Regions from separate parts of the Lactobacillus apis genome, predicted to be linked through region 2. Evidence: predicted binding sites of a transcription regulator. Region 2 holds the regulator's gene; the other holds the start of a gene.
The links. Region 2 encodes LexA, which represses DNA repair genes until DNA is damaged. Its sites were predicted from a motif close to CNAACANNTGTTNG; they were not measured.
Positions count from the first base shown of each region.

Region 1: the regulator LexA is predicted to act here: its motif matches at 1,934-1,947, upstream of xerS (tyrosine recombinase XerS).

Region 1 covers NZ_CP029476.1:795,029-799,466, forward strand. The annotation lists gene DKL56_RS03880 (helix-turn-helix domain-containing protein) at 1-280, opposite strand, end outside; gene DKL56_RS07860 (hypothetical protein) at 561-725, shown strand; gene xerS (tyrosine recombinase XerS) at 1,992-3,077, shown strand; gene DKL56_RS03890 (NUDIX hydrolase) at 3,096-3,731, opposite strand; gene DKL56_RS03895 (DegV family protein) at 3,781-4,438, opposite strand, start outside.
Region 2 covers NZ_CP029476.1:951,772-956,209, forward strand. The annotation lists gene DKL56_RS04585 (ABC transporter ATP-binding protein) at 1-715, opposite strand, end outside; gene DKL56_RS04590 (YneF family protein) at 787-1,002, opposite strand; gene DKL56_RS04595 (DUF896 domain-containing protein) at 1,072-1,344, opposite strand; gene lexA (transcriptional repressor LexA) at 1,489-2,112, shown strand; gene DKL56_RS04605 (nucleoside phosphorylase) at 2,381-3,148, opposite strand; gene rplS (50S ribosomal protein L19) at 3,244-3,591, opposite strand; gene trmD (tRNA (guanosine(37)-N1)-methyltransferase TrmD) at 3,705-4,430, opposite strand; gene rimM (ribosome maturation factor RimM) at 4,420-4,438, opposite strand, start outside.

The DNA.
Region 1 (4,438 bases), 160 kb from region 2:
ATTCATTAAGAACTTTTTTGATAAATACTGGTGTATTATCATGATGATTTTCAACTTTAACTTCTTTAAAGCGGTAAGCATTCATAATGATGTCTGGAGTAGTAGTGTTCAGGGCTCTAGCAATTGAGTCTAGTTTCTGAATACTAATATTCTGATTCTTAGTGCGTTCAAGACGTGAAATGAAGTTAACTGACAAATCGCTTAACTCAGCGAGATCCTCCTGCGTCAGTTTCTGTTCACGTCTACGACGGCATATTTCTTTTCCTAAATTTATACTCATGGAATAAATTCAACCCTTTCAAAAATATAATTCCATCTTCCATAATAACAGAACAATTATAGAATTAAAAATTAAAACAATAAAAATAATGAACAAAACAACTTAACTAATAATGTAGCTAAAGCCACAGATTAGCAAAATTGTTTTTTAACTATACCCCAGATAGTATTGTAGGACAAAAACAAAAAAAAGCAAATAAAAAGGGCTAAAAAAATAAACCTAAAGTGAAGAGATAAAAGCTTGCAAATAATAGTTTAAGTCACCAAAAGAGGTACTGTCAATGCTATTCAAAATTTCTTTAAGACCAGTTTTTGGACAATTAATAATAATATATAAACTAGAAATAGTAAATACAGAAAGCGCTTTTTATAACCATTTATTTAGTTTCAAAACCAAAAATAAAAATAGTAATGAAGTAGCATCATTGATGCACTTAAATAAATAACATTCAAAAAAGCAATGTGCTAATTCACTAATATATACCGGTTAGAAAGTGTCGCTAAAATATAAATCAACCAACTAATTCGATTTTTGTCTGTTTTAGCTTTTTAAGCATTAACAGGTCATCATTTTAGTTTTTTAAAATGATTAGTAGGAAAAAAGAAATAAAAAGAAAATTCATTTGAAAAGTAGGACTTATGATTTCTCCATATGTATAACTTCGTATAATATATATTATGTAAAGTTAAATATAAAAAACTGAAGAGAATATTATTTATCAGTGAGAGCATTACTCGTGTATTTAAATTACTAGTACTAGCATCAAACTTTTTTGTTAAGCAAATGTTTGAGTTCAATTGTCTAAAAAGATCAGTTTAATAGGACCAAAATACTTTTGTTTACGGATACTATCTTCTGCTGTGCTGTTAGAGTGATTTTAAGCGCGTCAAAATCATTTTTGCTCGATAACTGATCAAAAGATTAGCTAATTCGGCAGAATTTTCACTCAATTAAGGTAGAAAACGATTTTTGAACAAAAGTAGAAAATTGTCGAAATTCACTGTTCAGTTAATTATATTTGTAGAGAAATTAGGGCATTTATTCCGTAAAGGATTCCATATGGTCAAATATTCAATTTGGGTCAAAAAATGAAGTAGCTCAACTATTTTTTTAGTTGCTATCATTAAAACTATAATTTTAATGATAGGTATAAGCGTACACTATTAGTTGTTAGTAAAATTTATTTGAGTTTAACTTGTTTAAAGTTGTCAAAACAAGTTAAACTTTTTTATCAAAAATTTTATCGCGTATTTAAAAAGCTAATCTTAGGTTTAAAGATCAGCTTTTTAAATTCTTCGTAGCAATTCAAACTGGTTCTGCGGTAAAAATACAAAATGTCAGTTCGATTTAGATAGATTTGCTGATAAGTTAGAGACGTGGGTAAAAGTCTAATAAATCATAGGAAACTAACAATAAAATAGACTTTACTTCATGAAATAGATAAAAAACGTCCCCTTCTCCTCTAGAGTTTTGATAACCTAAAGTAAATATTCCTTACGCGTCAAGCTATATGATGGTTGAGATGAATTAATTTGTTAGGATGTACTTTATAAAATAAATGCTATGTAAAGTAGTCTGACTATTACTCACTCCCCCATCCTTCTGCTCCCCTAGTTACAAAATAGGATTAAATCACTCTTTTTAGCAAAAAGACAAACATACATTCCGTTTTTGCTTTATAATGATTAAAAAGCATAGTTAGGAGAACTACGTGGAAACTAAAAAGTACTTAGACCTTATTGAAGAAGAATTGAAGAAAATGCCGGATTTTGTTAAAGAGTATAATTTTGGTACCAATCACTCTTTAGCAACCTCTTACCAATATTTGACTGAAATCAGGCGTTTTTTTGATTGGTTAAGGCAAGAAGGAATATCTGATGCTGAAGACAACCAGCATATTACTACTGATACTTTGGCTAATCTTCAGCGTAACGACATAATGCTTTATATCAATTACTTGGGGCATGTTAAAAATCAGCAGGGTAACTTGAACTCCCCCACTACAATTAACCGCTCAATCAATGCATTGCGCTCTTTATTTAAGTTTTTAACCATCACAGCCGATAATAACAATGGTGAGCCTTATTTCGAAAGAAATGTTATGTTGAAGATTGACTCACTTAACAATACAAAAACGTTAAACTACCGCGCACATATTTTGGAGTCTCATATGTATACTGGTGATTTAAAATATCAGTTTTTGGATTTTATTGATAAAAATTTTGAAAAGCAGTGCAACAAGCATGCCCTGCCATCTTTTAAAATCAATAAAGAACGCGATATGGCAATTATTGCCCTTATTTTAGGAACTGGAATAAGAGTTTCTGAGTGTGCAGGAATTGACTTAGCTGACATCAATTTAAAGAAAGCTACACTTGATGTAACCCGAAAAGGTGGTCAACGCGACAGCGTGCCAATTGCAAAGTGGACGATTAAGTATTTGAACAGTTATCGAGAAATACGTAAGAAGCGTTATTTTGCTGATAAAAAGCAGAATGCCTTTTTCCTTACCAGATGGCATGGTCAAACTAAGAGAATTACAACTAATGCAATTGAAAAAATGGTTAATAAATACTCTGCAGCGTTTGGCCATCCGTTAACACCGCATAAATTGCGTCATACGCTTGCCTCCGAACTTTATGGTGTAACTAAAGATCAAGTGCTCGTTGCGCAACAATTGGGCCAAAAAGGCACATCGGCAACAGACTTATATACGCATGTTGACCAAAAGAAACAACGTGATGCTTTAAATGAAATTGCTAATGTTAAAAATCAAGGAGAAAAAAAGCTGGATTAACTATCCAGCTTTTTTATGTTAGTCACAAATAACTTGCCAATGCGGATCATGTGCAGCCTTTAAGCACATTTTTACTTCATCTGCAGTAGTACGATTTACTGATAATGGTGGAAGATGATCAACGTCAAAATAATCATATTCGGTCGTTTCAGTGTTTACAACGAATTTACCGCCAAGTTCTTTGCAAAGGAAAAAGACACTGCAACAATTAATTGCACGCTCTACTCTTTTTTGATTATGAACATTAACGGATTTATCAATTAGCGCAATTACTTTTTCAATTTCGACTTCGCGTCCAGCTTCTTCCTTAACTTCTTTGATGCAATTTTCAGTCGTTGTTAAATTAGGATCACACCAGCCACCTGGCATTGACCAATGTTCATCAGTCGTTTCTTTAACAAGCAAGATCTTCTCGTCGTTAAAAATCGCGGCGCGAACTGCTAATTTTGGAGTCTGGTAACCATCATCGCTACTAAAGAGTTCTTTTACCTGTTTTATTGGTAAACCAGTCTTAGCAGACATAATTTCTGTAGCAATTTCCCTAATTCTGGTATATCGCTCTAGGTCAAACCGGTCGTGACCGTATGCTAATCCGTCTTGAGCAAGACTTTGAAGTTCAATTGCCCAATTAGTAAATTGATCTCTTTTTTCCATGTTTATTTACCTCAAATTACAAAAAAAGCAGCCTATAAGCTGCTTCTACTTAGCCCAAATCAATCTTATCAATATCAATCATCCAGCCAATTGCAAACGATTTTTCACCTAAGTGCGTAGCAATTACCGGACTAAAGGTAGTGACAGAATAATTCTGGTTAGGGAACACTTTCTCTATCCACTCTTTAGCTTCATTGACCTGCTCACTATCATTTGAATCAATAATGAAAAGCTTGATTTTATCTTTATAAGGTAATTCATCAATTTTTTGAGTGGTTAGCTTTTTAATTCTTGAAAAAGCACGCTTCATTGAGCGAATTTTCTCAAATGCAACGATATTACCGTCCTTAAAAGTTAACAGTGGTTTGATATTAAGCATTGAGCCGATAAATGCACCAGCATTACTTAAACGACCACCTCTACTAAGGTTATTCAAGTCATTAGGAACAAAAATTTCGTCAATTGTGGAACGAATTTTTTCAACTCGTTCAAGAATGGTATCGAGATCTAACCCATTGTTAATCATTCTTGAAGTGGCCAAAACCAAATCACCTTGTAAACGAACAGTCATTCTTGTATCAATTGGATGTAGATTATATTTTGGATGATTCTCCGCAATATTGCATAAAGTATGATAAAACCCAGAAATACCACTGGATAAAGTAATCGCAATGATTGCTTCATAGCCTTCATCATGTAATTCATCG
Region 2 (4,438 bases):
TAAAGACACGTTTATTGATTTTAATCGTATCATTAACCATGTCATTGAAGGCTTCAGTATCTTCTTTTCCTTGACCAAAGGTTTTTAGAACCTTAATCCCAGAAATCGATTCCTGAGTTTTATTGTTTAAACGAGAAAAAGCAGCCTGTGATTCATCAAACGCACCGTATAGCTGATCGCCTAATTTCCATGCCCCCCAGGCAAGAAATGGTAATGGAATAAGTGCAACGATTGTTAACCGCCAATCAACAAATACTATCATTGCGACCATTGTTGTTACACTCATCAAAAGTGAATCAACTAATGTCAATACACCTTCACCCGCAACTTCCTGAATCGCTGAAACATCATTAGTGGCGTGTGCCATTAGGTCACCTGTTCTATGGCGTTGATAGAATGTACGATCCATTTCCATAAAGTGCTCAAACAGTTTAGAGCGCATTTGCAATTCTAATTCGGCTGCACCACCCCAAATTTGACGACGCCAAAAATAGCGGAAAGCATATAAAACTAACGCAGCTAGTACAATGGCTAAGATTAAAGTCGCATATTCTTGCCAAGAAATATGACCTTTATCTAATTGATCAGCCATTAAACCCAAAATTCTTGGTGGTACTAAGTTAATTATTGAAGTTAGTGCTAGAAAAGCAACACCGATTAAATAGCGTTTCTTTTCCTTTTTAAAAAACCAGCCTAACTTAAAAAATATACCCATTTTTCACCTGTCTTTCAAAATAAAAAGGCGGAAGAAATAATCCTCCGTCTGATGTCAATCTAGTTAAGATTTTATTTTTGATGTTTCATCATGTTCATCACTTGGTTTACCTTTTTAGCAGAAGGTTTTTGACCCATTTGTGACATCATGGCAACAATCATATCTTCACTGATTGGTGGATTATCTTTAAAATATTTCTTCATGTATGCTCTAGCACCATAAAATCCGCCAACAAGACCTATTAGCAGCGCTACAATAATTAATACAATTGCTAATCCTAAACTCATAAAATAATCACCTCAATTTGTCCAATAGTTATATCTTACCTAAAAAATAAGTAAATTAAAAGCTATAAATCAGTCTTTTCTCAAGCCTTTCTTACGCTGTGCCTTTTTTGCTTTTTCGGAAGTTACTTCTTTACCATTTTTATCTACGATAACCAAGTCTTCGACGTCTTGTTTAAAGCCAGCACGGAAATTTCTGATAAATTCTTTGTGAAGCTTTTGTCGCTCCTCTTCCTCTTCTTTAGTTAATCCCTGAGCTTCTTTCTTATGGTATAACTCATTGATTCTATCAGTTAGTTTTTTTTCTTGCTCTTCAGTTAATCTTTGTTCATTGTTTTCAGTCATTTTTGCACCTCTCATTTGTAAAAGTCTACCTTACTTTTTGGATAAAAAAAAGAATAATTATTTAGAACGCCTGTTTGTATTAGGCAACATTATTTGTTAGAATGTAGTTAATACAAAGAATTAACTAACGAATGGGAGAAAAAAATGACCAATAAGCAAAGTTCTAAGCAACTACAAATTCTTCGTTATATATATGATACCGTTGAAAAACGCGGATTCCCTCCCACTGTTAGAGAAATTTGCCAAGGAGTTGAACTCTCATCAACTTCTACGGTTCACGGTCATCTTTCTAGACTAGAGAGAAAAGGCTTAATTGTTAAGGACGCAACTAAACCTCGAGCACTAGAAATAACAGAAGAAGGCAAAAAGGCACTTGGTGTCAAGCCTACTGATATTCCCGTTGTTGGTGATGTCACAGCAGGTCAGCCTATTTTAGCCGTTGAAGATATTGAAGATTATTTCCCACTTCCCCCTGATTTAGCTAATGATGCTGGCGACTTATTCATGCTACGAGTTCACGGTGAAAGCATGATTAACGCTGGTATTTTAAACGGAGATAATGTAATTGTCCGTAAACAAAGCTCTGCTACTAACGGTGAGATTGTTGTTGCAATGACCGATGAAAATGAAGCAACCGTCAAGCGGTTCTATAAAGAAAAAGATCATTACCGTTTACAGCCAGAAAATGATAGTATGGCACCAATACTCTTGAACAGCGTTCATATCTTAGGTAAAGTTGTTGGCTTATATCGAAACAACATTATTTAGAAACTATTTATTACACCATTGAAATTTACGAACTAGTTTTATTCGGAATTCAATGGTTTTTTTCTACATTTTTGAGTCGCATCTAAATAAAGCAGAAATGCAAAATTTGTCCTTTTATCTTTCCACAGCAATTATTAAAATGTAATTCACAAATTTTTGAAGTTATTTCGGTATTGAATGCTGTTATATCAATATTTGTTTTAAACTTTGTGAAATGCAGCATAGTTTCACATCGGTTTCACACTTCCATTTTTCACAAAGTTGGAAATTAAATGTTGGCTATAATATTTGCTGCTAAATTGATGGCTTTTTCACGAGCATCACTGCCCCAACCTCTTTCGTCATGCTTTTCTATGTCTTTAAGAGAATCTGCCGTAAATAATATTTGTGCAAAATCTGCCTCTCTAAATTGTGCACACGCAGCCATTGCTGCACATTCCATCTCTACACAAGAGGCTCCCAACTCTTTAGCCTGCTTTACTTTCTTGACAGTTTCCCTAAAGAAGCCATCAGTAGTCCAGGTAGTTACTTCTTCAACCTTAAGACCTTCTTCATTCAGCAATTTTTTGGTCTTAATTAAAAACTCTGACTTTAAGTCAATATACGTTCCTGGTTTCATATAATGAAAGGATGTGCCCTCGTCTCTAATAGCTTTTGTAGGCACTAGAAAATAGTTCTCTGGTAAATCAATTAAACAGCCTGCTGATCCTATTGCTAAAATTTGCTTGACACCGTAACTTATTAACCAATCCAATAGCATCACAGCAGCTGCAGCACCTATCTTCGCTTGACAAAAAGTAATTTTTTCTTCGTCCAAATCAACCTCATAAATTGGAGTTTCTCCTTCAAAACAGTCAAAGAACCCAATTTTTTTATGAGGATGACGAGCCAAGAAATCACCAATCACATCAGGAGTTAGGAATGCAAACAGTAACTTAGGCTGAAAGCGAAAGTTATTAATCTTTTTTTCATGATCTGGTTCTAAAACCGCCCGCGGTTCAGGATCAAATTCTAACAAAAATGGTTCTTTCATAATTCTTTTCCTCATTAAAAATATTTTAATGAATATTTTAACATAAACAAAAAAGAATCACTCCTTTACGGAGTGATTCTTTTTTATTTAAGCGTGAATTAACGACGCTTTTCTGCGATTCTTGCAGATTTACCATGACGTTCACGTAAGTAGTAAAGCTTAGCACGACGTACACGACCGTGACGTAATACTTCAATCTTAGCTACTCGAGGGTCATTTACTGGGAAGGTACGTTCAACACCAACACCAGAAGCAATCTTACGTACAGTATAAGTTGCAGCAATACCTGCCCCCTTACGTTTGATTACAACACCTTCGAACATCTGAATACGTTCGTGAGAACCTTCAACAACACGTACGTGAACACGAACAGTGTCACCAGCACGGAAGTCAGGAATATCATCACGTAATTGTTCTTTAGTTAATTCTTGAATTAATGGATCCATATTTTTCTCCTTCTTCGGCATTCATCAACGATTATCTACGCCAGCGGAACACCCATAACTATTAGTACATTACAATTGCACCTTTGTTATCTTAGCAAAGAAAGCTTGTAAAATCAAGCTCTTGTGTCTTCTTGTTTAATCTCTTCTAACATGGTTTTTTCTTGAGAACTAAGTTCATAATTTTCCAGTAAATCAGGCCGATGCAAATACGTTGCTCGTAGCGACTCTTTATGACGCCATTCATCAATTTTTTGATGATTACCTGAAGTCAAAACAGCTGGGACCTTCATCCCTTCAAAATCTTCTGGTCGAGTATACTGCGGGTATTCTAATAAGCCATGTGCAAAGCTTTCTTCAACTGGAGAGGCTGCGTTACCTAAAATACCAGGTAATAGCCGTACAGTTGCGTCTACCATACTCATCGTTGGCAATTCTCCACCAGTTAAAACATAATCTCCAATTGAAACAGTTTCATCCGCTAAATCATAAACACGCTGATCAAAACCCTCATAATGGCCACAAATAAAAGTCAAATTATCTTCTTTTGACCATTCCTGTGCCATTTTCTGATTGAAAGTCTTTCCTTGTGGTGCAGTAATAATTACTTTACCTTTATTGGCAAGTGAATCAAGTGCCTTTTTAATTGGCATAATTTGTAAGACCATGCCTGCGCCGCCGCCGTATGGCGTGTCATCAACATGATGATGAACATCAGAAGTAAAGTCACGAAAGTTAACTAAATTTAATTCCCATTTACCGTCTTCAAGACCACGGCCAAGCATTGAAGTTGTTAAAGGAGTGAACATATCCGGAAAAAGTGTCAGAATATTAACTTTCATCTCGCAAC